DNA from 2 places in the Williamsia sp. z71 genome. Region 1 is predicted to be linked to the other one. Evidence: predicted binding sites of a transcription regulator. Region 1 holds the regulator's gene; the other holds the start of a gene.
What was found. The regulator HspR, encoded in region 1, represses chaperone genes until heat shock. The targets are predictions, from matches to a motif close to ANNTGAGTNNNNNNNACTCANNT.

Region 1 (15,224 bases):
CCGACGACCGCACATCGAATGGCCATTTGTTTGCGTGCCACTACCCGGTGGATACACCGGAGGGCGCTGCGGCATTGGCCGCCAATGAAGAGGCCGGCAGGACCGCAGCGGGCTTGCCGCTCACGGTGAAGGAGATGATCTGATGGCCGTGGCAACGGATACCGAAGAGCCCGAGACGCGTGCGGTGGCTCTGACTGTCGAAGACCTGGTCGTCGAATTCGATGTCGGCAAAGGGCAGACCGTGCACGCCGTGTCCGGTATTTCCTTCACCGTCAGTCCGGGGGAAACGCTGGGCGTGGTCGGTGAATCCGGCTGCGGCAAGTCCACTGCCGGCCGCGCGATCATGCAATTACCTTCGCCGACATCGGGTTCCATCCGCCTGGGCGACATGGAGATGACCGAGTTGGACGCGGAAGCACTGCGCCGCAGCCGCACTCAGCTGCAGATGATCTTCCAGGATCCGATCTCATCGCTGAACCCTCGTCGGAAGGTCAAAGCGCTGGTTACCGAGGGGCCGGCCATCTGGGGTGGAAAGGACAAGAGATCCATCGAGGCCCGGGCCCGCGAGGTTCTGGCCGAGGTCGGCCTCGATCCCGACGTGGTCTGGGATCGCACGCCCCGTGAGTTGTCGGGCGGTCAGTGCCAGCGGGTGTGTATCGCACGCGCGTTGATGCTCGATCCCAGGGTCCTGATCTGCGACGAGCCCGTCTCCAGTCTCGATGTCTCGGTGCAGGCCCAGATCTTGAATCTGCTAGAGGACGCGAAGAAGCGCCACGGACTCTCCATGCTGTTCATCGCGCACAACATGGCCGTCGTGAAGAACATCAGTGATCGCGTGATGATCATGTATTTGGGCCGTGTCTGCGAAATCGTCCCGGCAGAGGGTATGCAGAAGCGCTCACTGCATCCGTACACGCAGTTGCTGCTCGCGTCGATCCCGGATCCCGACGCCACAGTGACTGCCTCGCAGAACGTGGAGCAGAAAGCAGTCGAGCTTCCGTCGCCGCTGAATCCACCGAGCGGGTGCCGGTTCCGGACCCGATGCCCGCTGGTCACCGATCGCTGCGCTGAGGAAGTTCCCGACCTTCGTCTCGTCGGTGCGGGGCATCAGGTGGCGTGCCACAACGTGTGATCGCAGTCTGCGACACCAGGCGATCGAGATCTGCGCCCCCGGCGACCGGTCACCACCACCCGGGCAGTGCATCGCGGAGGCCGTCTCTCATCGCCGGGGTCAGGCTCGATACGAAGGCGGTGGTCAGGTGGTGATAGTCGTGCCATACCAGGATGTTTCCCACGATTGCCGGGCAGTTGGTGTCGTCGCACAGGGCGTCGGAGAAGTCGAGGAACGACATGTTGGGGAACTGGGATCGGATGGCGAGCGTCGGGTCCTCCGGAGACAGCGCCTGCTCACGGTCGACGCCGCAGTCGATCGCCGACCCGCCATCCGCCAGACACTCCGGTGGTGTCAGTTGGGGGCCGAGCGCCCAGGGGGTGTCACGGATTGCGATCACCTGCTGCCCGCGGTCGCGGAACTCGGTGAAGATGTCGAGGTAGTCGGACGGGATGTAATCGCCGGACCCCTCACCGTCGGTGGGGCGGGTGCTGGTGGTGAACACGACGTCGGGTCGGTCGACGGCCAGCTGATCCATCACCATCCGCGACCACTCGTTGCATTGTGGGTATTCCTCACCGATCGGGGTGAGGATCGTCTCGGTGATCAACGGGCAGCCGACCTTCAGGTAGGTCGTCACCCGAAAGTTCTGCTCCCGGCCGATCGCGTCGAGGGCCGTGAGCCAATGCTCGGAGTGGGAACCACCGACCAGTGCGATCGTCCGTGCGGCACCGCGATCGCCGTACACGCCTACGCGCACCGAACCGTCGGTCCAGCCGGAGACGACTCCGTCGGCCGATGAGATCGGCCAATCATTCTCCACTGCAAGTGCATTCGGCTGCGGGCTGACTCGCGGAACCGCTGCGTCGGCCCAATATGCCCTGGCTCCCGGGTAGAGCTCGGGGTCCAGATTCTGGGCGTCGAGGGTCAGGCTCGCCGATCGGGACTGCCATTCATGGATCGCCAGGCCGGTGCCGGCGGTGAGTACCGCGAGCACACACGTGAGGGCGGCGGCGTAGCTCGGTACCGGGATGCGGCGCACGTCGATGCGCGCCGGCTTGACCTTCGTGCGGCCGGCCCGAAGCGGCACCTCGATGAATTTCGTTGTCAGATGAGCGAGTACCACTGACACCGCGATGATGCCTGCGCCTTCGAGGAACGAGACGTCGCTCTGGTAGCGCCACGCCAGATAGAAGATCAAGACCGGCCAGTGCCAGAGGTACAGCGAATAGGCGATGGAACCGAGCCAGACGATCTTCGGATGGGCCAGCCACGAACTGACCTGTGCTGCTTCGGGCGTGGCGAACGGACTGGCCGTTGGCGCGGTGTGCGCCGATCCGATCCAGACGAGGAGCGCGGTTGCCCCGACGGGCACGAGAGCCATCGTGGACGGGTACTCGTCGACGCCGGAGATCCACCATCCGCAGCTGACGATGAGGACCAGTGCCGCGACACCGAGTGCGTTGCGGATCCACTGCGCCAACGCAACACGCGGCATCCACAACGCCAACAGGCCACCCAATAGCGGCTCCCAGGCCCGGGCAAAGGTGTCGTAGTAGTTGAACGGCTGGTCGATCCCATGGCGATGCGCCGCCCACGACAACGACGCCACGGCCGAGAGGGCGATGACGCCGGCCAGGGCGCCGCGGACGACCGCCGGTCGCCGGAAGGGCTCGGAGCCGATGCCGAGCAACCGGATCACGCCGCCGACCAGCAGCAGCGCCACCAATGTCGCGGCAAAGAACTGGCCCTGCACCGACATCGACCACAGATGCTGCATCGGACTGTTGGCCGAATCGGCTGCGGCGTAGTCCTGCGCCGCCAGTGCCAGGTGCCAATTCTGGAAGTACAGCGACGAGGCGATCACCTCATCGCCCAACGCTTCCCAGCGAGCCCTCGGCAGCACCGTCACGGCGAGTACGACAACGGCGATCAGGACCGTGATCAGCGCGGGTACCAGTCGCCGGGCCAGGCGCCACAACCGCCCGAACGGATTCAAGGCCGCGACCCAGGTCGAGCCGGATCCGGCAGAGGTCGCCAGGATGTGTTTGAGCAGCGACGCCACAAAGAAATAGCCGGACAGGGTCAGGAAGACGTCCACGCCACCGGATACCCGATTGAACCAGATGTGGAAGACGACCACGAGCGTGATCGCCAGACCACGCAATCCGTCGAGATCCAGCCGATAGCCGTTTGCGGCCACAGCCTTCTGCGTTATCACCACCAGCTGGACAGCACCTTCTGCATGTCGGTCCCCAACGCGGGGATCAGGCTACGCACGAATGTCGCGCTCAGGTGGTGGAAATCGTGCCACACCAGGATGTTCCCGACGACCGCCGGACAGTACGTGGCGTCGCACATGGCATCGGTGTAGTCGAGGAAGCTCATGTTGGGGAAGTCGGGTGCGATGGCCAGCGCCGGATCCGTCGGCGACATCACCAGCGACCGCTCGACGCCGCAGACCGACGGCTTCTTGCCCAGTGCCAGACACTCGGGCGGACTTTCTTTGCCGACGGTCCACGGATTGTCGCGCACCGCAATGACTTTCTGGCCGCGGTCGCGGAATTCGCTGAAGATGTCGATGTAGTCCTGCGGGACGAAGTCTCCGGTCACTTCACCTTCGACGGGGCGAGTGCTGTTGGTGAACACCACGTCCGGTTTGTCGACGGCAAGGCGATCCATCACGTCGCGCGACCATTCGTTGCACTGGTAGTACTTCTGTCCGAACCAGGTGAAGACATGATCGGTGGTCAGTGGACATCCGACTTTCAGATACGTCGTGACCTTGAAACCCTGTTGTTTGCCGACCGCGTCGAGCGCGGTGATCCAGTACTCGGCGTGTGACCCGCCGACGAGGGCTACGGTCCGCTGGGCGGTGGGATCGCCGTAGACGCCGACCTTGATCGAGCCGTCTTTCCATCCGGAGATCACCGAGTCGTAAGACGTTATCGGCCAATCCTTGTCGGCCACATCCGGAGTGGGCTCGGCCTCGACCCGCGGAACCGGTACGCCGTCGAGATAGGCGCGGGCGCCCGGGTAGAGCCGGGGGTCGAGGTTCTCGGTGTCGATGGTCAGGTTCTGGACGTGGTTGTTCCAGGCGACGATGCCGACTCCGGTGATGGCGGTGAGGACGACGAGGGCGGAGGTCAGAACCGCTGCGGGAGTCAACCATCGACGACGGCGCGCAGGGGTTGCCGGAGCCGTATCCGATTCGCGCGGCGGCTTCTTGTCGGACTGGCGCAGGGGCTTTTCGATGTACGTGGTCGTCGCCCAGGCCAGTGCCAGGGAGGCCGCGATGATGCCGGCCCCTTCGATGACGTTGACGCTGTCCTTGTAGCGCCAGGTCAGGTAGAAGATCAGCAGCGGCCAGTGCCAGAGATACAGGGCGTAGGCGATGGAACCGAGCCAGACGATCGAGGGATGGGCCAGCCAGGAGCTGACCGTGGCGGGTTCGGTGATGTCCGTGGGCGCGGTTTGCCGTGACCCGCTCCAGATCAGCAGCAGCGTGGCACCGACGGGCACCAGGGCCATCGTCGACGGGTACTGCTGAACTCCGACGATCCACCAGCCGCACGTGATGATCAGTCCCAGGGCGACGAGCCCGATGGCGTTGCGCAGCCATTGGGGCATCCGGACCCGGGGCATCGCCACCGCGAGCAAGCCGCCGGCGATGGGTTCCCAGGTACGCGCGATGGTGTCGTAGTAATTGAATGGTTGGTTGATGCCGTGGCGATGGTGCGCCCACGCAAACGACACCAGTGCGACTCCCAGCAGCGCCGTCCCGATGATCGATCTGATCACCACGGGTTTGCCGAACGTGGCGAATCGCTTCGCCAGCAATTTCAGGATCCCGCCGAGCGCCAGCGCCGAGAGCAGGGTCAGCACGAAGAACTGCCCCTGCACCGACATCGACCACAGGTGCTGCATCGGGCTGTTCGCCGAGTCTGCGGCGGTGTAGTCCTGTGCGGCGAGCGCCAGATGCCAGTTCTGGTAGTAGAACGCCGAGGCGATCACTTCGCTGCTCAACGGGGCCCACCGGGTTCTGGGCATGAGCAGCAGGCACATCACCACGATGAACAGGAGCACCGTCAGCAGAGCGGGCAGCAGTCGGCGCGCCAGGCGCCACAGGCGAGGTCCCGGGTTCACCGCCTGCGTCCAGCCGACGCCTGCCGGAGACGTCGCGAGGACGTGTTTGAGGAGCGAGGCGACAAAGAAGTAGCCCGACAGGGTCAGGAAGACATCCACTCCGCCGGAGACCCGGCCGAACCAGATGTGGAAGACCGCCACCAGGGTGATCGCGATACCGCGCAGGCCGTCGAGGTCGACCCGGTATTCGGTACCGGAGGCCGGGCCAGGGGAGCGCGATGCGACGGACAGGTCGGTCACGGTCGCACTCACGCGGCAGATTCTTCCAGATGGGACGCCATATCCTGGTGCCGACAACCCGGTTTTATGAGCCAGATCTCCCGATTTTCCACAACAGCACTGAATCTGAGGGCCTCACGGCCGATGGGCGAGTAAGACCCCGGCTCCCCTGTGGAGGATCATGGCGGGCGACGAAAGGGGGAGTGGCGATGGTGCAACTCAAGTCATCCGGCGAGATCGAGATGATGCGGGAGGCCGGCCGGGTGGTGGCGCGGGCGTTGTCCGCGGTGGAGGCGCACGCCGCAGTCGGTGTGACCCTCAAAGAACTCGATGACGTGGCGGCCGCCATCATCAGCGGGGCCGGAGCGAAGTCGGCGTTTCTCGGCTATCACCCGAAGTGGGCGCCGACGCCCTTCCCCGGAGTCATCTGTGCGAGCGTGAACAACGCGGTCGTTCACGGTATCCCCGACGGGCGACGGTTGCGTGATGGTGACCTCGTGAGCGTCGACTGCGGGGCGTTCCTCGATGGTTGGTGCGGCGACGCCGCGGTCAGTTTCGTTGTGGGTGAAGCCGATCAGGCCGATGTTGATCTGATCGCGGCGACCCAGGCCGCGCTGTTGCGTGGTATCGAAGCTGCGCAACCCGGTGGCCGGATGGGCGACATCGGGCATGCGATCGAAGGACCGGCTCGTGCGGCCGGGTACGGGATGCTGGAAAACCACGGCGGTCACGGGATCGGGCGGGCGATGCACGAGGACCCGCAGGTCCCGAATGAGGGCCGCGCGGGCCGCGGAATCAAACTCTCCGCCGGCCTGGTGATCGCGATCGAACCGATGCTGATCCGGGGTGGCGACGACCGATACGTCCATGCCCCCGACGGGTGGGAGCTCACAAGCGCATCCGGTGCTCGCGCCGCACATTTCGAACACACGGTCGCGATCACTGCGGAGGGACCACGAATCCTCACCGTCCTGTGATCGATCGCGCGGTGACCTGGTGATCCGGGCGTGCCCTTTGCAGAACTCGGCCCCGCGCACTCCGTAGAGCAGGCGGGGCCGAGTGCAGCCGGCGAAAGATCAGCTGGTGTGGGAGTTGATGATCAGGACCGGGCTCGGAGCATGGTGCAGCACCGTCTGGCTCACCGAGCCCAGCAGCAGGCCGGTGAAACCGCCGCGTCCACGACTGCCCAGGACCAGGAGCTGGGCTCCTTCAGCGGCGGCGGTCAGCAGCTGGTGTGCGGGTCCGTCCGCAGCGACGACGGTCGAGACCCGGACGTCGGGGAAGTCGGCTGAGTGGGCCGCGATTCGTTCGGCGACAAGCTTTTTGGCCTCGTCCCGGACCTCTTCGATCATTTCGTCGGTGATCCCGACTCCACCGAAGGTGTTGGTGGCCAGGTCCGTCCATGTGTGGACGACGGTGAGGCCGGTTCCGCGCAGTGCGGCCTGCTCGAACGCTGCTGTGAGTGCACGATCGGCGATCGCGGAGCCGTCGATGCCGACCACCACCGGACCGGTGCCCGGGGCATGCGCGATGACGGCCACCGGGCTGGTGGCGTGCGCGGCCACGCCCGTGCTGACAGATCCGGCGATCAGTCCACGGACGGCGCCGAGGCCGCGGCTGCCGACGACAACCATTGCGGCGTCCGCGGATTCGCGGGTCAGAGACGAGGCAGGTGTGCCGGCGACGACCCGTCCGGAGACGTTCACCGACGGGGCGGTGGTCCGGGCCAGTTGCTCGGAAGCTGCGACCGTGTCTTCGGCAGCCTTCTTGAGAATGGCGACCAGGTCTCCGGTGTAGGCCATCGACGACGCCGCCAGGCCACCGAGCTGCGGTTCGTAGACGCCGACCACAACGAGGTCGGTGCCCATCAGCTGGGCGGTGTTCGCGGCCCACACCACGGCATGGTCTGAGCTCTCGGAACCGTCGACTCCGACGATCACAGGTTTCGGCATTTCGGGTTACTCCTCTTGCTTGTTCTCTTGATGATGTTCTCGACGACCCGGCCAAAGCCCGAAGGCGCCGCGGATGCAGCGCCTTCGGGTCGGGGTGTCACCTGGTCATGCTCACTTGGACGATGTCTGCGCAGCCTCGTGGTCGCCGGCAGCCGAGTCCGCGGTGGCCGGTGCCCGGAACTTGGGCAGGAACGCGGTGATGACCAATGCGATGATCGCCGAGCCGGCCGCCAGTGCCATGACAATCCGGAACCCGTCCTCGGAGGGCAGGGTGGCGGAGCCGAGCGACATCGTCATGTTGGCGATGATGACGCCGGCGATGGCGCTCGCGAACGAGGTTCCGAGTGAACGCATCAGGGTGTTGAAGCTGTTCGCCGCACCGGTCTCGGTGGGCGGAACCGCTGCCATGATGAGAGCCGGCATCGCACCGTAGGCCATACCCGTTCCGGCGCCGATGATCAGTGCGATCACGACGAGCTGCCAGATCGAGTGCATGGCAACGACGCCCATGCCGTACCCGAGTGCCACGATCACGGCACCGATCATCAGCGTGATCTTGGGGCCGACCGCGTTGGTGATCTTCGATCCGATCGGTGAGATCAGCATCATGATGATGCCGGATGGTGCCATCACCAGACCCGAGACGAGCATGGATCCGCCGAGTCCGAAGCCGGTGGCCTCAGGCAACTGAACGATCTGGGGGAACACCATCGTCTGGGCGAACATGGCGAACCCGAAGACGATCGACGCGGCGTTGGTGAGCAGAACCTGCCGGCGGGCGGACACCCGAAGGTCGACGAGCGGCTTGGCGGTGCGGAGCTCCCACCAGCCCCAGACGAGGAACGCGATGAGCGAAACAATCAGCAGGACAAGCGTCTTGCTGTTGGTCCAGCCCCAGTCGGAACCCTTCGAGATGGGCAGCAGCAGCGCAACGAGCGCAATGGCGAGGGTTATCGCACCGGCGAAGTCGAACTTGCCGCCCGTTCGCACCGGGGATTCCGGCACCACGCGGATGACCAGTACGGCTGCGACCAGGCCGAGAGCAGCGGAAACCCAGAAGAGCATGTGCCAGTCGGCGTACTCGGCGATGATCGCCGCGATCGGAAGACCCAATGCGCCACCGACGCCCAGCGAAGCACCCATCATGGCGACTGCACCGGCAAGCTTCGCAGGCGGCAGGATGTCGCGCATCACGCTGATACCGAGCGGGATCAGGCCGGCGGCCAGACCCTGTAGGCCTCGACCGACGATCATCGGGATGACGCTCGAGGACAGTGCGGCGACGACCGAACCCGCGACGAGCAGTCCGATGCTGATCAGCATCATGCGACGCTTGCCGAACATGTCACCGAGGCGGCCCATCGTCGGCACTGCGACGGCCGCGGCCAGCAGGGTGGCGGTCACGGCCCAGGCGGTGTCGGATGCCGGCGCGTCCAGGTACTCGGGCAGATGCGGGATGATCGGGATGACCAGTGTCTGCATCAGTGAGGCCACGATGCCGGCGAATGCCAGCACTGCCACGATCGGCCCGGTTGGCGGCGTCTTCGCCAGGGGCGGCGAATTGGTGGGTGTGGACATCAAGGGCTCTCCATCGACTTGCAAATAGTTCTGTGCATATTTAAGTCACACGATTTAGTTAGCGTAGGGCAACCATGTGTCATCTGCAAACACCGCCGCGCTATTCGTGACGGACCTCACCTGAATCGGATTCGGGTGATTGGGGCCACTGGATATCCCGACCGACCTGAGCCGTACTTGAGCCGACGTCACTCAACTTTTTCGCGGGACCGGGAACACATTCGCAAGATTCACCGTTACAAGACTCGTGAGACCTGAGCGACCCCGACTCAATCCGACTTGACTGCGATGTTTAGACTTCGGTAGAAGTTGAGTCGATCGCGCTGAGGTTTCAGTTACAACCACAAACGTGAACATCCGTGCTCCGCGCTGCTGCGGACGCACTGCTTATAGGAGGCAACAATGGCTCGTGCTGTAGGAATCGACCTGGGCACCACCAACTCGGTGGTGTCAGTGCTCGAAGGTGGAGAAGCCACCGTCGTCGCAAACGCCGAAGGCGCCCGCACCACCCCGTCGGTGGTCGCGTTTGCCCGTAACGGCGAGGTCCTGGTCGGACAGCCGGCCAAGAACCAGGCTGTGACCAACGTCGACCGCACCATTCGTTCCGTCAAGCGCCACATGGGCGAAGACTGGACCACCGCGATCGATGACAAGAAGTACACCCCGCAGGAGATCAGCGCCCGCACGCTGATGAAGCTCAAGCGTGACGCAGAGGCATACCTCGGCGACGAGGTCGTCGACGCCGTGATCACCGTGCCCGCATACTTCAACGACGCCCAGCGTCAGGCGACGAAGGAAGCCGGCCAGATCGCCGGCCTGAACGTCCTGCGCATCGTCAACGAGCCCACCGCGGCGGCGCTGGCCTACGGCCTCGACAAGGGCGAAAAAGAGCAGACCATCCTCGTGTTCGACCTCGGTGGCGGCACGTTCGACGTGTCCCTCCTGGAGATCGGCGACGGCGTCGTCGAGGTCCGTGCGACCTCCGGCGACAACCACCTCGGTGGCGACGACTGGGATCAGCGTGTCGTCGACTGGCTGGTCGACAAGTTCAAGGCGAGCAGCGGCATCGACCTGACCAAGGACAAGATGGCCCTGCAGCGTCTGCGTGAGGCTGCCGAGAAGGCGAAGATCGAACTGTCCTCGGGACAGAGCACCTCGATCAACCTGCCGTACATCACCGTCGACGCGGACAAGAACCCGCTCTTCCTCGACGAACAGCTCACCCGTAGCGAGTTCCAGAAGATCACCGGCGATCTGCTCGAGCGCACCCGTGCGCCGTTCCAGGCCGTGATCAAGGACGCCGGTGTCTCGGTTTCCGACATCGATCACGTGGTGCTCGTCGGTGGTTCGACCCGGATGCCGGCCGTGACCGACCTGGTCAAGGAACTCACCGGTGGACGCGAGCCCAACAAGGGCGTCAACCCCGATGAGGTCGTGGCCGTCGGTGCCGCACTGCAGGCCGGTGTGCTGCGCGGTGAGGTCAAGGACGTGCTGCTGCTCGACGTGACCCCGCTGAGCCTGGGCATCGAGACCAAGGGTGGCGTCATGCACAAGCTCATCGAGCGCAACACCACCATCCCGACCAAGCGGTCGGAGACCTACACGACGGCCGAAGACAACCAGCCTTCGGTGCAGATCCAGGTCTATCAGGGTGAGCGCGAGATCGCTGCGCACAACAAGCTGCTCGGATCGTTCGAACTCGCCGGTATCGCTCCTGCCCCGCAGGGTGTCCCGCAGATCGAGGTGACCTTCGACATCGACGCCAACGGCATCGTGCACGTCACCGCGAAGGACAAGGGCACCGGCAAAGAGAACACCATCCGCATCCAGGACGGCTCGGGCCTGAGCAAGGACGAGATCGACCGGATGATCAAGGATGCCGAAGCTCACGCAGACGAGGATCGTGCGCGTCGTGAAGAGGCCGAGACCCGCAACCAGGCCGAATCGCTGGTGAACCAGACCGAGAAGTTCCTCAAGGACTCCGACGACAAGGTTCCCGCCGATCTCAAGACCAAGGTCGAGGGCTCGATCGAAGGTGTGCGCGAAGCGCTCAAGGGCAGTGATCTCGGTGCCATCAAGTCGGCTGTCGAGAAGCTGACCACCGACTCGCAGGAGCTCGGCCAGGCCATCTACGCCAACGCCGCTGCCGAAGAGGGTGCACCGACACCCGGTGGCGCCGATGACGTCGTCGACGCAGAGGTTGTCGACGAGGGTGTCGACGGCTCTGAAAACGCCGGAGAGCAGAAGTGACCCGTCCCGAATCCGAACCGGTGACCGTGACCGACAAGCGACGGATCGATCCCGACACGGGTGAGGTGCGTCCCGAGGAGACCACGGACGCTCCGGAGACAGAAGGGGCGCAACCGGATTCGGTGGACACAGAATCGATGGACACAGAATCGATGGACACAGTGGATGCCGCAATCGATGAGGTCGCTGCCGACGCAGCGGGCTCGGACAAGGAGGCTGAATTGCTGGCCGACTTGCAGCGGGTTCATGCGGAGTACGCCAACTACCGCAAGCGCGCTGAACGCGAGAAGGTCTCGGCCCAGCAGTACGGCAAGGGTGACTTGATCAAGTCGCTGCTGCCGGTGCTGGACGACCTGGACCGGGCGCGGGCTCACGGTGACCTCGAGGCCGGGCCGCTACGCGCGGTCTCCGACAAGATCACCGAAACCCTCAGTGCCGCGGGCCTGGCGGCCTTCGGCGCCGAGGGCGACGAGTTCGACCCGGCGTTGCACGAGGCCGTGCAGAATGAGGGCGACGGTGCTCGTCCGGTGATCGGGACCGTGTATCGGCAGGGCTTCCGCCTTGGTGATCGCGTCCTGCGCACGGCGATGGTGGTCGTGGTCGACGGGCCGAAGCCCGCGGACACGACGCCGCCACAGGACTAGGAGCTGACCGGCCCAGGCACTTGCAGTGCCTGGGCCGGCATCTTCGGCACACAATGAATACAAAAAGAACCAAAAACAGCGAAGATCTACAAAAGGAGGTGACGCCTGGTGGCCCCACAACGTGAGTGGCTGGAACAGGACTTCTACAAAGCGCTGGGCGTCGCGCCCGGTGCGTCCGCCGACGAGATCAAAAAGGCCTATCGGAAGCTGGCCCGGGAATTGCATCCCGACGCCAATCCGAACGACGCCGCGGCAGAGGAGCGATTCAAGCTCGTCTCCGAAGCGCACAGCGTCTTGTCCGATCCGGCAAAGCGCAAAGAGTACGACGACACCCGGCGCATGTTCGCCGGAGCGCGCGGACGCGGCGCGCGAGGTGGTGGGGGCGGATTCCCCGGTGGCTTCGGAGGTCCGTCCGGCGGCCAGGAATTCAACATCAACGATCTTTTCGGGGACGGCCCGGCCGCAGCGGGGACCGAGACGAACCTCGGCGACCTCTTCGGCGGCCTGTTCAACCGCAGTGGTGGTGGCTCGCGAGGTACGCAGACGCGGAGCCGTCGCGGCAACGACCTGGAAACCGAGACCACCCTCAGCTTCAAAGAAGCTGCTCTGGGTACCTCCACGACCCTGACGATCACCAGTTCTGCGCCATGCACCAGCTGTCATGGCAGTGGTGCCAAGCCGGGCACGAGCCCACGGGTCTGCCCGACCTGTAACGGCGCCGGTGTGGTCAGCCGCAACCAGGGCGCATTCGGGTTCAGCGAGCCCTGCACCGACTGCCGTGGCACCGGTTCGCGGATCGACGATCCGTGCCCCGACTGCGACGGCAACGGCGCAACGGTCCGGACCCGTCCGATCACCGTGCGTATCCCGCCGGGCGTGTCGAACGGTGGGCGCATTCGATTGGCGGGCCAGGGTGAGGCCGGTCTGCGCGGCGCCCCGTCCGGTGACCTCTACGTCACCGTCAAGGTTTCACCCGACCGCACCTTCACCCGCAGCGGCGACGACATCAAGGTGACGTTGCCGGTCAGCTTCGCGGAGCTGGTACTGGGCACCACGGTGTCGGTGCCGACGCTCGAGGGCAGTGTCGGGCTGAAGATCCCGCCGAACACGGTGGACGGACGGACCCTTCGGGTGCGCGGCCGCGGTGTGGCCAAGCGGGCCGGCGGTGCCGGAGACCTGTTGGTCACCGTCAAGGTCGCCGTCCCACCGAAGTTGGACGACGCCGCGATCGAGGCGTTGAACAAGTACGCCGCCGCAGAGAAAGCCAGCGGGTTCGACCCGCGTGCAAACTGGGGTAGATCATGACCGACCCGCCACCGAATGATCGAGACCGGGAGACCCGAGATCGGGAAGCCACCGAGTCTGCACGGATGTTCGTGATCTCGGTGGCGGCCGAGCTCGCCGGGATGCACGCCCAGACGCTGCGGACCTATGACCGTCTCGGACTGGTCACCCCGCAGCGGGCGGCCGGCGGCGGTCGCCGCTACTCCAGCCGCGACGTCGAACTCTTGCGCGAGGTGCAGCGACTGTCGCAGGACGACGGCGTGAACCTCGCCGGCATCAAGCGGGTCATCGAGCTGACCAACCAGGTCGATGCGCTCCAGAGCCGCGTTCGCGAACTCGAAGCCGAACTTGCGCAACAACGTTCGCCGCGCCGGGGCGACTTGGTCCCGATCCCGCGCACCAACGCTCTCGTGGTCTGGAAACCACGCCGCGACCGCGGCAATCGTTGACAGTCCGGGGCGGTGGCCGAGTTCTGCCGCGCTTTGTGTCTGCAGGTGACAGGATCCGCACGTAACAGGATCCGCACGTAACAGGATCCGCACGTAACAGGATCCGCACGTAACAGGATCCGCACGTAACAGGGTCCGCAGGTAACAAGAACAGTCGATAGGGCGATACATCAGCATGAGCCAGGTACTCGGGATATCTGTCACAGACCTGGAGATCGCATCGGTCGTAGCCGACTCCGGCACCGGTGAGGTGCTGGCCCGTAACTTCGTCGAGTTGTCGAACTCGTCCCCCGACTACGTGTTCGATGCGATCTACCAGCTTGTGCAGTCAGCCCCGGTCCTGCCGGGGGCGATCACGATTGCCTGCGCAGACAGCGCCACCGTCGTTGCCATCGGCGACATCATCGATTCCGGGCGCCTTCCCGCGCATCTGCTGCCGCATCACAGGCCCGATCCCGCGACACCGGATGGTGCATCGTCGACGCCGGACTGGTTCTCCCGGACGACTGTGGTCGGATCTCCGGTGGCCTATGCCGAGATCGTGGCTGCGATCTTCGGCGCCCGGGGTCTGGTGCTCGTCGCCGACCTGGACCGCTCCGGTGCACTGTTCCCCGGACAATCCGTTGCCCTTGTCGACACCAGCACCCGCACGGTGGTCGGTGCCAGTGAGATCTCCGGTGTGGGGTTGCGCCCGCCGGTCACCGAACGGGACGGAGCCCAGCTCGTCGGCGATGCGGTCGGGGTCATCCCCAACGCGACCGGTGCATTTCAGGGCATCGCGGTACTCGGCCCCGGGGCAGTGATCCCAGGTGTCGCGCCATCCCTGGAATACGCCCTGCAGCTGCCGGTGCAGATCGCCGATGACGGCCAGTACGCGACGGCCTATGGCGCCGCGATGGTCGCCGCTGCCGCGATCGGCGTGAGCAACAACAATCGTTGGGTCCTGTTGTCGGCCGCGGCTGCGGCCGCACTGTTCGTGGCGATCGGTGTGATCACCGCCGTGATCATGACCAGCAACACCAGTGAGCCGAAGACCGCGGTCGACGAACAGCCGACCACATCGGAGTTCAGTTCTTCGACCACGACGACAACCACGACGAAGTCCACTCCGCGGACGACGACGTCCGCACCACCCCCGCCCCCGCCCGAGACCACGACAACCGAGGCTCCGCCGGTGGTCGAGGAACCGGAGACCGTCACCGTGGTCCCACCACCCACGACGATCACCCAGGTCCCGTCGCCACCGCCCGAGACGACGACCACGACGACGCCACCGCCTGAGACCACAACGACCACGACCGGTTCGGCGACGGCGACAACCGTGACTCCGACCACTACTTCGGGCGCAGCGGGCGTGGCACCGCCACCCGCGGCGTGACTCAGTACGGGTCGTTCTGGATGTGGCTGGCCGGGATGCCGGCGATCAGGAATCGTCGACGGGTGTTGACCAGCATCTCGGGTGATCCGGCCATCAGTACTTGATGCGAGGTCCAGTCCTTGCCGTACTCCAGAACCGCGTCCGACAGCTGTCCCCGGATACGTTCGAAGGTGATCCGCCCGGACTGCTCGCCCGAGTTGCTCCACCAGGGGT
Region 2 (15,224 bases), on a different contig from region 1:
GAGATGATGCCGACGATCGGAACGAACAGTGCGCCTGCGACACTCGCGAACAGCGCAGCCACGGTGTAGGCCACCAGTTTGATGTTGGCGGGGTCGTAGCCGAGGAAGCGGACGCGTTCTTCCTGATCGCGGACGGCGACCAGCAGTTCGCCGTAACGGCTGTTCATTAGTTGCCGGGTGATCGCGACGATGATCAGCAGGGTTGCTGCGGCGATGAAGAACAGCAGCCGCTTGTTCGCCGGATCATTCAGTGCCAGACCGAAGAAGCTACGGAAACGATTGAGTCCGTTGCTGCCGCCGGTGCTCTGCTGACCGATGAGCAGGATGGCGAACGCAGCCGCGAGGGCCTGGGACAAGATGGCGAAGTATGCGCCCTTGACCCGGCGTTTGAAGATTCCCAGACCCAGGATCAGTGCCACCCCGGCCGGGATGAACAGAATGCCCAGGACGGTGACCACCGGTGAGGCGAACGGCTGCCAGTAGGCGGGCAGTTCGGTCGTGCCGGCGATCTGCATGAAGTCGGGGACGTCGTCGCCGCGGAGTTCTGCGTCCGAGATCTTGAGGTGCATGGCCATGATGTACGCGCCGAGACCGAAGAACACGCCTTGACCCAGGACGAGCATTCCGCCACGGCCCCAGGCCAATCCGATGCCGACGGCCACCATGCCGAAGCAGAGGAACTTGCCGAGCAGATTGAGTCGGAAGTCGCTGAGTACGGCCGGGGCGACGGCGAAGAGGATGATGGCCGCGATCGCGAAGCCGGAGTATGCCTGCCAGCGTGAAGAAAAGAACTGTTTCATACCAGGCTCCTCGTCTTGACGGTGAACAGTCCCTGCGGCCGGATCTGCAGGACGACCACGATGATGACGAAGACGATCACCTTGGCCACCGATGCGGTGGTGTTGTATTCGATGAATGAGTTGAGCAGTCCGAGTGACACGGCTGCGATGACCGCGCCCTTGATCTGCCCGAGGCCGCCGATCACCACCACCAGGAACGCATCGATCAGGTAGGTGGTTCCGGTGTTGGAACTGGTGGAGCCGATGAGGGTCAACGCCACGCCGGCGATGCCCGCCAGGCCGGATCCGATGAAGAATGTGGTGATATCTGTTTTGCGACTTGAGATTCCACTGGTCTCGGCGAGTTCGCGGTGTTGCACCACCGCCCGGATCCGCCGGCCCATGGGCGTGTACTTCATGGTCGCCGCCAGTGCCACCACACAGACGACGGCCAGGATCATGATGAAGATCCGGCTCTTGGGCACCACTGCGCCGAAGATGTCGACACCGCCGCTGAGCCATTCGGGACCGACCACGTTGACCGCGGGTGCACCGAAGATGTCGCGGGCAGCCTGTTGCAGAACCAGGCCCACACCGAACGTGACCAGCAGGGTGTCCAGCGGCCGGTGGTACATGCGCTGGATGAGCGTGACTTCGAGGAGTACACCCATCAGGCCTCCGACGAGGAAGCCGACAAGAAGTGAAACGATCAGGGAGACATTGGTATTGGATACCAGGTGTTCCTGCACCACATAGGCGGTGTACGAACCGGTCATGATGAATGCACCATGAGCCATGTTGATGACGCCCATCTGACCAAAGGTCAGTGAGAGTCCCAACGCTGCCAGTAGCAGGATCGACCCCAGACTGAGTCCGGTAAACGTCTGTCCTATCAGCACATCCACGTGGGCTGTTCCTTCCCGATCACTTCTTGTCGGCTTCCGTCGTCGCTGTCGAACTCCGAGGGCTACTTGCTACCCAGGCCCTCAGCCCACGGGTACCCCTCGAGGTACGGGTCGGGCTCGATGGGTGCCGATGACTCCCAGATCGTGTAGATCAGGCCGTCGGAACGGATTTCACCGATGCGAGCGGTCTTGGTGATGTGGTTGTTCTCGCCGTCGATGGTGACCAGACCCTCGGGTGCTTCGAACGTGACACCGCCGGCAGCTTCCTGAATCGCTGCCACCTCAAAGGAATCCGCCTTCTCGACGGTGTTCTTCCACAGGTAGACCGAGACGTACGCGGCTTCCATCGGATCGGAGGTGGGCTTGTTTGCGCCGTACTTGGCCTTGTATGCGGCCACAAATGCGTTGTTCACCGGGGTGTCGATGGTCTGGTAGTAGTTCCACGCCGTCAACTGACCGTCGATGTTCTGTACACCGATACCGCCGACCTCTTCCTCGGCGATCGAGACAGAGACGACCGGCATGTCCGCGGCGGTCAGGCCAACGTTGTTGTACTCGCGGAAGAACGCCACGTTGGAGTCACCGTTGAGGGTGTTGAAGACGGCGTCGGCGTCAGCGCTGCGAACCTTGTTGACGATGGTCGAGAAGTCGGTGGAGCCCAGGGGTGTGTAGTCCTCGCCCTTGATCTCCATGCCGTTGGCCTCCGCATATGCCTTGATGATGCGGTTGGCGGTCTGCGGGAAGACGTAGTCACTGCCGACGAGGTAGAGGGACTTGACGCCCTTTTCCTTCAGGTAATCCAGCGCGGGGACGATCTGCTGGTTGGTGGTGGCACCGGTGTAGAAGATGTTGGGCGAGGATTCGAGGCCCTCGTACTGCACCGGGTAGTAGAGCAATGCGTTGTTGTCTTCGAACACCGGGAGCATCGCCTTGCGGCTCGATGATGTCCAGCCGCCGAAAACTGTTGCAACACAGTCGCTGCTGATCAGTTTCTCGGCCTTCTCGGCGAAGATTGTCGGCTCTGAGGCGCCGTCTTCCCCGACGAGCTGGATCTGCTTGCCCAGCACACCACCGGAAGCGTTGATCTCATCGACCGCGAGTGCGATCGAATCGCGAACGGTGACTTCGGAAATCGCCATCGTGCCCGACAGTGAGTTGAGCGAGCCGACCTTGATCGTGCTGCCCGAGGTGTCGACGCACGACGTGGCCGACGAGGTGGCCTCGTCACTGGCCGAGCTGCCACAGGCACTCAGTGCCAGGGCAACCGCTGCGAGTGCGGCAGGGGCGACGAGGGCGGACCGGCGGAACCGGGACCTCTGGGGAACATCGGATTGCGGCATATCGGCCTTTCACTTGTGTTGCGTTGCACGAGAAGTTGCACCGAAAAGGGGGAGGTCGGCAAGCAGCGCTCCGACCCAGAACTGCGCGTATGCGGTTCCGTGTACCCGCATAAAAATAGGTAGGTTTTGTTTCATCGACGTGACCTGACGTGACAAACCGATTTCCGATTTACGAAATTTGCGCGTTGACGGTGCTGGGAGCCGCTGTTGTGATGCGAGTCACTACGTGTTTGCAGTTGGAATGCGCTGTGCTGTAGATGCTTTGCGAAAGCAGGTAGGCAGCAATTCTTTTCGGCCAAAGTCTGTAGCTACGCTAAACAATGGGAGATGCCCCGGACACAAAGAAGCCCACCCGCAACCAGGTTGCGGGTGGGCTTCAGATCGGGTGGGTCAGGCTGCGGCGATCGCGCCTTCGGAGACCGGCTCGAGTGCCTGGGCAACTATCTGTGCCACATCGGTCATCGGGAGCACCGTCAGTGCTTCGAGAACTTCGGTCGGCACGTCGTCGAGATCGGGCTCGTTGCGTTGCGGGATGAATACGGTGCTCATTCCCGAGCGGGCCGCAGCGAGAAGCTTCTGCTTCACCCCGCCGATCGGCAGGACCCGGCCGTTGAGTGTGACCTCACCGGTCATCGCGACGTCTGCGCGAACATTGCGGCCCGTTGCCATCGACACCAGCGCAGTCACCATCGTCACACCCGCAGACGGTCCATCCTTGGGAGTGGCACCTGCAGGCACGTGTACATGGATACTCCGTTCCAATGTCGCCGGATCGATACCGAACTCGGCTGCGTGCGAACGGACGTAGCTCAGCGCGATCTGGGCGGACTCCTTCATCACGTCGCCCAGTTGTCCGGTGAGGACGAGACCTTCACCGTCGGTGGATCCGGCCTCGATATAGAGGACGTCACCGCCGAGTCCGGTGACCGCGAGTCCGGTCGCCACTCCGGGCACCGCGGTGCGTTCCTCGGCGTCCGGGGTGAACCGGGGCCGTCCGAGGTACCCGACCAAATCGGGCTCGTCCACCAGGACCTTGTCGGTGTTGCCGACGGCGGTGAGTTCCGTCGTCACTTTGCGCAGCAGCTTGGCGAGGAGGCGCTCGAACTGGCGGACTCCCGGTTCCCGGGTGTAGTCGGCCGCGATCTTGCGGAGCGCGGCGTCGGTGACCTCCACCTCGTCGTCGGTGATGGCGGCGCGGTCCTGTTGCCGGGGCAGCAGGTAGTCACGCGCGATGACGACTTTGTCGTCCTCGGTGTAGCCGTCGATGGTCACCAGCTCCATCCGGTCGAGCAGCGCCGACGGGATCTGTTCGATGACGTTGGCCGTGGCCAGGAACACCACGTCGGACAGGTCGAGGTCCAGGTCGAGGTAGTGGTCACGGAACGTGTGGTTCTGCGCCGGATCGAGCACCTCGAGCAGGGCCGCGCTGGGGTCGCCGCGGTAGTCGGCGCCGACCTTGTCGATTTCATCCAGCAGTACAACGGGATTCATCGATCCCGCCTCACCGATGGCCCGGACGATACGGCCCGGCAGTGCGCCGACGTAGGTACGCCGGTGGCCGCGGATCTCGGCCTCATCGCGGACGCCACCGAGGGCGACACGAACGAACTTGCGGCCCAGCGCCCGTGCGACACTCTCGCCCAGCGACGTCTTGCCGACCCCGGGAGGTCCGGCCAACACCATCACGGCTCCGGAACCGCGCCCGCCGACGACCTGCAAGCCACGTTCGGTCCGGCGGGCCCGTACCGCGAGGTACTCGACGATGCGGTCTTTCACGTCGTCCAGACCGTGGTGATCGGCGTCGAGGATCGCCCGAGCGCCCTTGATGTCGGTGGAATCAGTGGTGGTGATGTTCCAGGGCAGATCGAGGACGGTATCCAACCACGTACGGATCCAACCTGATTCGGGACTCTGGTCGCTGGCTCGTTCGAGTTTCCCGACTTCGCGCAACGCGGCTTCGCGGACGTTGTCGGGCAATTGTGCGGATTCGACACGGGCGCGGTAATCGTCGCTGCCGTCCGGCTCATCCTCGCCGAGTTCCTTGCGGATGGCGGCCAGTTGCTGCCGCAGCAGGAATTCCTTCTGCGTCTTCTCCATGCCGTCGCGGACTTCGCCGGCGATCTTGTCGTTGACCTCCACCTCGGCCAGGTGGTCGCGGGTCCAGGTGATCAGGGTACGCAGGCGGCTCCCCACGTCGGGGGTCTCCAGCAGTTCACGCTTCTGGACGTCGGTCAGATATGACGCGTAGCCCGCGGTGTCGGCGAGTGCCGACGGATCGGTCAGCTTGTTGACCGAATCGATGACCTGCCAGGCCTCGCGGCGCTGCAGCATCGCGAGCACCAGTTGTTTGTATTCGGTGGCCAGTTCACGGACGTCGTCGGTGACGTCGGGTTCGTCAACAGGCTCCACCTCGACCCAGAGCGCAGCGCCGGGGCCGGTGGTACCCGAGCCGATGTGCGCGCGGGATTCGCCCCTCAGCACGGCGCCCGATCGGCCGTCGGCCATCCGGCCGAGCTGCACGATCGAGGCAACGACGCCGTAGGCGGGATAGCGGTCATCCAGTCGTGGGGCGACCAGTAATTTGCCTGCGTAGTGGTGGGGTTCCGGCTTCGCTTTCGTCTCCGGATCGCCGGCTTTCGCAGCGTCGACCGCAGCTCGAGCGGCGTCGTCCAGCTCGACCGGCACAACCATGCCGGGCAGGAGAACGGGCTCGGTCAGGAACAGCACCGGCAAGCGATTGAGTTCGGTCATGCTTCCTCCAAAGTTAAGTTCATTCGGCTCAACTTCGAATTCAGAAGCGTTGTTCCCGCAGGTGTCGATGTTCATCGACAGCAGAATCCGACCTCGGTTCACACACCACACCCCGGGCCGGTTCTTGACTAGGGGTTGTTGAATCCGCGTTCTGTCAACGATTCCAAGACCGAGACGGATCCACGGAAGGGGTCGGTCTCACGTGGCCAATGGGTGATCACATCGGTGAACCCGAGTTCTGCTGCCTGGCCGACCATGTCGTCGAAGACGCCGACGCTCTCCAGCGAGAATTGTGGCGAGGCGTCGAGGTTGAGGTAGCGATCGAAGCCGCCCGGATCCCGATCGCTCTCGACCAGTGTCTCCTCGAGGAGTCCGCAACTAGCGGCTATTCCGGTGAACCACTCATCGAGGGTCTCGACCTTGGCGCCGGTGGTCATCCAGGCGTCACCGTGTTGTGCGGCGAAGCGGATCGAACGGGGACCGTTGCCCGCCAATATGAGTGGGATCTCATCTCGCACCGGTCCGCCCACGAGACGCATGTTCCGGGCCTGGTAGTACTCACCGTCCGCGGTGACGTGGTCTTCGCTGAAAAGCCGTTCGAGCAACAGTGTGAACTCCTGGAACCGGTCGACCTTCTGCTTGGCGGTCAGCGGCGCTGTACCTTCCAGGCCGTCGTCGGGGGTACCGCCGGCACCTAGTCCCAGCAGGATCCGGTCACCGGCGATATCGAGGAGCGTCTCTATTTCGCGGGAGAAAGAGACCGGATGCCGAAAGTTCGGGGTGGCCACGAATGTCCCGAGTTTGATCGGTGTCACCGCGGCGGCCGCCGTCATCGTGGGAATGCAGGAGAACCACTGGGAGTCCGGGAGGCCGCCCCACACCAAATGGTCGAAGAACCACCCGTGGTCGAAGCCCATGCTTTCGACGCGCTCCCATTTGGGCCGCGCTTGATGCCATGGCTGATCCGGAAGTATTGAGATCCCATACCGCATCTCATCAGCCTAAACCGCAGACCGCCGCGGCCTTCGGTGGCGCGCGGCGGCGAGGACGCCCACAGACCCGAAGCGGCGTACCGACCACGGCGCACGTTAGTGTTCCGCCGTGATTCTGAAGAAGACGACCCGAGCAGCCATCGGTACGATCGCGTTGATCCTCGGATCCGCGACATTGACCGCACCCACCGCCACCGCCGCCCCCGTCGGCATCGCCGCACCGGCCTCGTCGGCCTGTGTGCCCGCGTCCACCCCGGAATCGGAGGCCGCCCTCGCGGCACTGACCGACCCGGCCGGTATCGAGACCTTCCCGCAGGCCCGAGATCGGATCTCCGCGGTGCGCGCCGAACTGACCCACTCCGACGACTACCGGGGAACCTTCCCGCTGGCCTTCGATGAGATTCTCGATCTGGTCGGTCCGAGTATCGATTCGGGGACGTACGACGACCCGGTCTGGGCCGCCGATCTCGCAGTGGAAGTGGTCCGGCTGTACCTGGCGGACCTGCACGAATACGTCATCGGCGGGACGCCGTCACCGCACTGGGCCGACGCGTTGGCGTTGACCGGGGATTGTGGCCGGAGCCCCGGACGGGTCGTCACGGGCGCGATCTTCGCGCACCTGGTCATCGATTTCCCCAAGGCGCTGGTCAACATCGGCACCACCGCGGACAACACCAGGGACTTCTACACATTCGGCGGTGCACTCGTGGACGCGACGCCGGGGATCATTGCCGACTTCGAGAAGACCTACGGGGCGGACCTCGAAGGGCTGTTCACGGGCTGGTTCGCCGGGGACATCTTCGGCGATGAACTGGCCACCACGCTGATGTTCCAAGCCGTTCGGACCGTTGCCCTGGTCAACAGCGCCGGCCTGCAGAATCCGGCCACGCGCGATGCGACGGTCGCCGAGATGAACCTGCTGCTCGGCACCGCCAACATCGCCCTCGACGGCCTCGAGGTGACCGGCCTCATCTGATCGTCGAACACCTACTGCTGGGTGTGCCTTTCGCCAGGGGCCTGAGCACCATCGATGGGCGCCGGGTCGCCACCGCGGCGTACCGGGTTGGCCGAGGGAGCTGAACGATCGACGCCGGGCGCCGGCTGGTTGGCCCCGGGTGCGAATTGATTGGCTCCGGGTGCGGCCGGATTCGCCCCGTGCCCCTGCGCCTGCTGGTTGCCCACCGGTGCGGCCGGATGGGTTCCCGGCGCGGCCGGAGCGGCTCCTGGTGCTTGCCGGTTGCCCTCGGCGACAGGCTGGTCGCCGGCGTCCGCATCGCGCTCGTGCCGACCGGCGTGCGGGACATCGGGATCGATCTTGTCGGCGTGCCGGAGCTGGGCGTCGAGCTCCTCACGCGCTGATGCTGCGACATCTTCGTGGGTCGACGCCTCGTGCTTCAAACGCTTGGCCTCGGCGGCCTTGGCCTCCGCGTCCGCCTGGGCGCGGCGTGCCTTTGCTGCCGACTCTTCGGCGATGGCCTCGTTTCGCTGAACCTCGTTCACGCGCTGCGATGCCGCTTGACGGATTTGTCCGGCTTCGACCCGCCGCTGTGCGCGGCGCCTCCGCATCAGGAGGGCGATCAGGGCGATCAGGACAAGTACGACAACAACGGCTATGACGATCCAGACAACGGTGTTCACGATCAGCTCCAGACATGTCGATGGTGCTCACGGACTACCCCGCGCACCGCGGCGGCAAACACCGCGGCGCCCATGCGACGCCCATCACCGCTGGTCAGCGGGTACGTCGGGGGCAACGAATACAGTGCTCCCATGAGCGAAACCGACGGCTACCCCGACGACTGCCCGACGCTGGCCCGGGACGGCCGGGTGATCGGCTTCTGCCCGTCCCCGAGCGGCTCGCACCTGTTGGTGTGGTGGCGGGCGGACAGCGTGGTCATCGGCGGATTCGAAACCTACGAGGCCGGGGTCGTCGCCGCTCTGCGGGCCCTCGCCGGCGACGGTCTCGATCCCGATCCCGATGAGGTCGAGGTCGAGGCCGCGCACCTGGAGAAGGAGTTCACCGCCACCGACTGGATGGGCCTGGGCTTCTAGCTAAGAACCGTCGGTGACCGGGTCACCGGGGGCGGCGCTGTCGACGATCGCCTGCAACGCGGCGATGTGGCCTTTGAACGCCTGCCTGCCCACGGCGGTGAGTCTGACCCGGACCGTCCGTCTGCGGCCGGCGGGTGCACGTTCGGTGATCAGGTACCCGGCCCCTTCGAGGGTCGACAACTGCTTGGACAGCGCCGAATCGGATAAGGCGAGGCGTTCTTTCAGGAATGAGAACTCGGCCCAGTCGGCGGCCGCCAGGGTGGCTACCAGTGACAACCGGGTGCTGGGGTGGATGAGTTCATCGAAACCGTCGGTCGGGCTCACACACGCGCCCATCTGCGCACCGTCTTGAGTATCTCGGGTCCGCCGACCCCGGTGATCACGGCGACGACCAGTGCCGACCACAGCGCGGGCATCCCGACGTCCTGGGCGTCGAGAACCAGTGCGAACGAGATCGTCAGGGCGACCAGTATCAGCAGTATCCCGACCACCATGATCGCGTTCTTGACGCCGGTCACCTCGTGGCTGACCTGGATGCGGGAGGTGCGGCGCCGGCCGCTCAAGAACTGCGAGGCCAGGACGGCATGACCCGCCCCGAACAGGATCGTCCCCGCCGCGGCCAGCCACCACGGGGTGAAGGTGGCAAGAACTCCCAACACCAGCCAGCCGGCCGCCATGCCCCACCAGTATTGGACGGGTAGTCCCACTTCCTCGCTCACCTGGCGCCGCGCGCGGTCGGCGGACTCCAGTTCGCGGCGGGCTTCTTCCGGATCGATATCGGCCATGATGGGAACTCACTTTCCTATTGGGAAAGTAGTATCTACTTTCCTGTTGGGAAAGTCAAAGCCCCCGCACGACCGGAGTCGGGCGAGGGCTTTGGTGAGTCTGCGATCTAGCTGGTGGTCTGTGCTCGACGGGGCAGTTTCCAACCCGGTCGGACGTAGTGACAGGTGTAGCCGTTGGGGATCCGCTGGAGGTAGTCCTGGTGTTCGGGCTCTGCCTCCCAGAAGTCGCCGGCCGGGGTCACCTCGGTGACGACCTTGCCCGGCCACAGTCCCGACGCGTCGACGTCGGCAATCGTGTCCAGCGCCACCTGCTTCTGCTCGTCGTCGGTGTAGAAGATCGCCGACCGGTAGCTGGCCCCGACGTCGTTGCCCTGTCGGTTCTTGGTCGACGGGTCATGGATCTGGAAGAAGAACTCGAGCAGATCGCGGTAGCTGATCTGTTCCGGATCGAACTCGATCTCCAGGGCCTCGGCATGCGTGCCGTGGTTCCGGTACGTCGCGTTCGGGACATCGCCGCCGGTGTATCCGACCCGCGTCGAGAGAACGCCGGGCAGTTTGCGGACCAGGTCCTGCACGCCCCAGAAGCATCCGCCGGCCAGTATCGCCTTTTCGCTCATCTACTTCGCCTCCTCGGTGGTGAACAGCTCGAGATACTCGCCGTAGCCTTCCTTCTCCAGGTCGGCGACCTGGATGAAGCGAAGCGCGGCCGAGTTGATGCAGTAACGCAGACCGCCTTCGGCGATGGGTCCGTCGTTGAAGACGTGGCCGAGGTGGCTGTCGCCATGGGCCGAACGCACCTCGGTGCGGACCATCCCATGGGTGGTGTCACTCTTCTCTACGACGTTTGCCGGCTCGATCGGGGTGGTGAAACTGGGCCAGCCGCAGCCGCTGTCGAACTTCTGGGTCGAGGTGAACAGGGGTTCGCCCGAGACGATGTCGACGTAGAGGCCGGCTTCGTGGTTGTCCCAGAATTCGTTGCGGAAGGCCGGCTCGGTGGCCGATTCCTGCGTGACGGCGAACTGCGCCGGGTTCAGGCGCGCAACGGCGTCGGGATCTTTGCGGTATTCATGCGACACGTGGACTCTCCTTTGTATTTCTCACAGCCGGCTGCCGGCGTCTGACATCGGCAGGATTCGGCGGAGTTCTGTACGTACAACGACGGGTGAGGGCGGGGTGTTCCTTCGCCCCCGGGCGCCGCGTCAGCGTGTTTGCAGACCCAGGACAACCGGGAACACCGAAAAACCGGTGAGCGCCACGATCAGCACCCAGATGGGAAAGGGCCGGGCAGTTCCTCCATCATCACTCATGGGCCTTCGTGCGCGCGGCCGCTCGGGCCGGATGTCGGGGCCGATTCGAATGGGACCATGCTTGAAAGCCGGGACCGAACGTGGGAAAGGGATATCTGTGCGCTCATGGGTGGTCTGGGCGACAGGTGTATTCGCCTATGTGGTGGCCATCCTCGCCCGCACCACCCTCGGTGTGTCCGGGCTCGATGCTGCCGACCGGTTTTCGGCGGCACCCGGTGTGCTCTCGACGTTCGTGGTGTTGCAGCTCACGGTCTACGCGCTCGCGCAGGTGCCCGCCGGCCTGTTGCTGGACCGCTTCGGGTCGCGGGCGATGCTCGCGACCGGTGGGCTGATCCTGGTCACCGGACAGATGACGATGGCGCTGACCGACGACCTGCCGGTCGCCATCGCGGCTCGGGTCCTGGTCGGGATCGGCGACGCGTTCACGTTCATCTCGGTACTGCGGTTGGTCCCGCGGTGGTTCACCCCGCGCCGGGTACCGCTGGTCACCCAGTTCACCGGGATCTGCGGACAGTTCGGGCAGGTGTTGTCCGCGGTGCCATTCCTGATGCTGCTCGATGCCCAGGGCTGGACACGGGCGTACATGTCGGCCGCGGCCCTCGGGGTGCTTTCGGTGGTGTTGACGGTGGCGGTCGTCCGAAACGCCCCGGCCGGAACCGAGACGGCCGTGCCGCGGACCTCGCTGCGCGTGACGTTGGCGGGCGTCAAGACGGTGTGGTCGCGGTCCGGGACCAAACTGGGATTCTTCACCCACATGGGGACCCAGTTCTCGATCACGGTGTTCTCGCTGATGTGGGGCATCCCGTATCTGACCGCTGCTCAGGGGCTCTCGAAGGAGACCGCAGGCGGAATCCTGACGGTCTCGGTCGGTGTCATCATCGTCGCCGGAATCCTGATCGGGGTGTACTCCGGACGCTATCCGAAGCGGCGGTCGGATCTGGTGCTCGTGATCATGGGCAGCAATGCGGTGGTCTGGGCGGCGGTGTTACTGCTCCCGACCCGGGCGCCGATGTGGTTGCTGATGCTGTTGGTGGTGGTCATCTCGGTCGGCGGCCCCGGATCGGTGATCGGCTTCGACTTCGCCCGGACCTCGAACCCGGGCGCGGTGCTGGGCACCGCGCAGGGCCTGGTCAACATGGGTGGGTTCCTGGTGTCGATGGTGGTGATGCAGGTGATGGGCAGCATCATCGGCGCGATGGGCGGCTACTCGTTCGACTCGTTCCGGGTCGCGTGGACCGTGCAGTTCGCCGTCTGGATCTTCGCGATGGGGGGTGTCCTGGTCTATCGCGGGCGGGCGCGCCGGGAAGCAGCCGCGCGCACGATGGAGATCTCGGTGCCCGCGCCCACCGCTGCGCCGCCAACCAACTGACGGTTCTATCACTTCGACGTCGAGCAGTCCGGGGTCCCGGGACCAAAAAGCCCGATACCGGCGCAGAATTGCGCCGATATCGGGCTGGTGCGAACCACGGGTGGGCCCGCCTCACCGTAACTAGCCTGCGGGTGAGACAACGCCTCCGGTCAGGACGCGATAGGCGTAGGTGCTCGCGATGAGCGTGAGCGGGACGGTGACGAGCAACCCCAGGCCACACAGCAGGGCGCCCACGATGTTCAGGCCGACGCAGGCAAGTGCCAGCAGGAACAGCGGACCGACATTCTTGGAGGTCAGTTCGAAGCTCGCCTTGATCGCGGTCATCGCGTCCATGTCGCGGTCGATTGCGAAAGTCAGCGCGTACCAGGTCAGGAACATGATGATCAGGCCCGGGATGATGAGCAGGATGAAGCCGATCCAGGTGATGATGCCCACGACGATGGCGACGATGAACACCACGCCCAGGTTCCTGAAGTTGAAGAACGCGTTGATGTTGGGGCGCTGACCATCGAGTTCGGCCAGGGCGCCGTTGGTGACGGCGGCCTTGAAGATCGTGGTGACGACAAACGAGGCCAGGCTACCGAGCAGGCTCAGGAGCCACGAGTCGGTGTTGAAACTGAAGCCGGAGAATGCGAACTGGACGACGAGGCTGACGACGAACGCCAGCAGGCAGATCGCGATCCAGGGGCCGGCGTTGGCCTTGAACTTTTCCCAGCCGTAGTTGATCGCCGCACCGACGGACAGCTGCGGCGGCCCGAAGCCGCCACTCGCGGGGTATCCGCCACCCTGCGGTGCGTACTGGCCCACCGGAGGTGGTGGCGGAAAGCCACCCGCAGACTGGTAACCACCCTGCGGCGGCGGGTAGTGCCCACCTGCCGGGGGCGGTGGATAGGACTGGCCGCCCTGCGGGGGCTGATATCCACCTTGCGGCGGGTACTGGCCGCCCTGCGGAGGCTGGTAACTGCCGGGCGCCGGGTACTGGCCGCCTTGCGGGGACTGATAGCCGCCCTGTGGTGGGTATTGACCGCCCTGCGGCGGTTCGGGCTGCCCCGGATTCTTCCCGAGAGGAACGCCGGGTTCGTCTCCGGGCGGGGGTGGGTTCTGCGTCATTTCGCAATCCTTCGATGTCTATCGGACTTGGGCACTAAGTGTTCAGTTGACCCAATCCCAATGGGTATGGGGTGTCAAGGACATCGGGACTCGGTTGACCGGCGTGTGGTGAGTCGAGCGGTTCGCCCCGACGTTTGAAAGTTACGTCTGCTGGGCACACCATGGTCATGACTACATTCACAGCACCGGGTCTCTCGGATGAGGCCACAAAGAAATTGATCGCAGTCATGCAGGAACGCCTCAGCGCATTCAACGACCTGCACCTGACTCTCAAGCACATTCACTGGAACGTGGTCGGACCGAACTTCATCGGCGTTCACGAGATGATCGACCCGCAGGTCGACCTCGTGCGCGGCTACGCGGACACACTCGCCGAGAGAATCGCGACGATGGGCGGATCGCCCAACGGCACCGCCAAGGCGATCGAGGAAGACCGCTCCTGGAAGGACTACTCCGTCGGTCGCGACACCGTCCAGGCCCATCTCGGTGCGCTCGACCTGGTGTACGTCGGTTTCATCACCTCGCATCGCGAGGCGATCAAGGTCGCCAGTGAGATCGACCCGATCACCGAGGACATCCTGATCGGCCAGACCGCTGAACTCGAGAAGTTCCAGTGGTTCGTCCGGGCGCACCTCGAGAACGCTGCGGGCGAGTTGGCCAATGCCGGCGCAAAGACCAACGCTGCTGCCGCTGACCAGAGTCGCTGACCGGCCACTTGAGACCGGACTCTCCAATACCCCGTCGGCACAGGTTGCCGGCGGGGTATTGTGCTGCCTCGAACTAGAACACGTTCTACTAATTCGAGGGGAGACGCCAGATGGCGAGTGTCGAGGAGTTGCAAAAGGTTGTCGAATCGTATGTCGACCTGGTTGCGAACGGAACGCCGGAACAGGTCGCAGATCTCTACGCCGACGGCGCATCCGTCGAGGATCCGATCGGCGCCGACATCCGGAACACCCGTGAGTCGCTGATCGAGTTCTACGGCGTGATCGCGGCGATGGACAAGGCCACCGCAGAACTGCATTGGACCAAGATCGCGGGGGACACCGCGGTCTTCGAGTTCACGTTGATCACCGAGACCGCGGGAATGTCGTTCAAGATCACCCCGGTCGACATCATGGTGTTCGACGACGACGGCAAGATCAAGACGATGCGAGCGGTCTGGCGGCCCGAGGACCTGCAGCAACTCTAGTTTCGTGCGCTATCGACGAGTGACGGTCGCCGGTTTCGACTGGAACCTCATCGATGAGGGTTCCGGGCCGGTGATCCTGCTCTGCCACGGTTTTCCGGGTCTGGCGTACAGCTGGCGTCACCAGGTCGAGCCGCTGGTGAGCGCCGGGTTCCAGGTGATCGCCCCGGACATGCCCGGATACGGCGCAACCACCGCGCCGGCGACGATCGGTGAGTACACGTATACGTCGGTCGGTCGGCGCTTGATCGGTCTGCTCGACGCGTTGGACGTCGATCGCGCGGTGGTGGTCGGCCACGATTTCGGGGCACCCACGGCGTGGACCCTGGCGCTCACACATCCCTTGCGCATTGCGGGACTGGTCCTGATGGCGATGCCGTACTCACCGGACCGGCTTCCGATAAAGCCGTCCGATGCGTTCACCGCCATGGCGCAGAACCACTTCTTCCATTTCGAGTACTTCCTGCAGCCCGGACTCGCCGATGCCGAACTCGATGCGGCACCCCGAGAGTTTCTGCACCGCATCCATCACGCCCTCTCGGGGGCCTATCGCTACCTCGACATCTGGCAGCACCCGAGTGGTCGCGGGGGCACCAGGGTCGGATATCTCGACGCGTTACCGCAGGCGCCGCCACTGCCGTGGGC

Region 2: lon (endopeptidase La) is a predicted target of HspR. The motif match lies at 5,787-5,809, and genes of this name have one in related genera.

The regions. Positions count from the first base shown of each region.
Region 1 covers NZ_JCANWX010000001.1:207,921-223,144, forward strand. The annotation lists gene AC51GR_RS00855 (ABC transporter ATP-binding protein) at 1-143, shown strand, start outside; gene AC51GR_RS00860 (ABC transporter ATP-binding protein) at 143-1,132, shown strand; gene AC51GR_RS00865 (acyltransferase family protein) at 1,182-3,335, opposite strand; gene AC51GR_RS00870 (acyltransferase family protein) at 3,329-5,509, opposite strand; gene map (type I methionyl aminopeptidase) at 5,686-6,453, shown strand; gene AC51GR_RS00880 (universal stress protein) at 6,553-7,428, opposite strand; gene AC51GR_RS00885 (MFS transporter) at 7,540-9,006, opposite strand; gene dnaK (molecular chaperone DnaK) at 9,409-11,256, shown strand; gene grpE (nucleotide exchange factor GrpE) at 11,253-11,900, shown strand; gene dnaJ (molecular chaperone DnaJ) at 12,009-13,205, shown strand; gene AC51GR_RS00905 (heat shock protein transcriptional repressor HspR) at 13,271-13,633, shown strand; gene AC51GR_RS00910 (DUF7159 family protein) at 13,809-15,011, shown strand; gene AC51GR_RS00915 (FAD-binding oxidoreductase) at 15,013-15,224, opposite strand, start outside.
Region 2 covers NZ_JCANWX010000003.1:192,902-208,125, reverse strand. The annotation lists gene urtC (urea ABC transporter permease subunit UrtC) at 1-800, opposite strand, end outside; gene urtB (urea ABC transporter permease subunit UrtB) at 797-1,684, opposite strand; gene urtA (urea ABC transporter substrate-binding protein) at 1,747-3,024, opposite strand; gene lon (endopeptidase La) at 3,415-5,775, opposite strand; gene AC51GR_RS09130 (LLM class flavin-dependent oxidoreductase) at 5,904-6,767, opposite strand; gene AC51GR_RS09125 (DUF5995 family protein) at 6,877-7,743, shown strand; gene AC51GR_RS09120 (hypothetical protein) at 7,755-8,405, opposite strand; gene AC51GR_RS09115 (hypothetical protein) at 8,538-8,819, shown strand; gene AC51GR_RS09110 (transcriptional regulator) at 8,820-9,155, opposite strand; gene AC51GR_RS09105 (hypothetical protein) at 9,140-9,604, opposite strand; gene msrA (peptide-methionine (S)-S-oxide reductase MsrA) at 9,712-10,221, opposite strand; gene msrB (peptide-methionine (R)-S-oxide reductase MsrB) at 10,222-10,680, opposite strand; gene AC51GR_RS09090 (MFS transporter) at 11,009-12,280, shown strand; gene AC51GR_RS09085 (hypothetical protein) at 12,401-13,390, opposite strand; gene AC51GR_RS09080 (Dps family protein) at 13,558-14,097, shown strand; gene AC51GR_RS09075 (nuclear transport factor 2 family protein) at 14,208-14,582, shown strand; gene AC51GR_RS09070 (alpha/beta fold hydrolase) at 14,587-15,224, shown strand, end outside.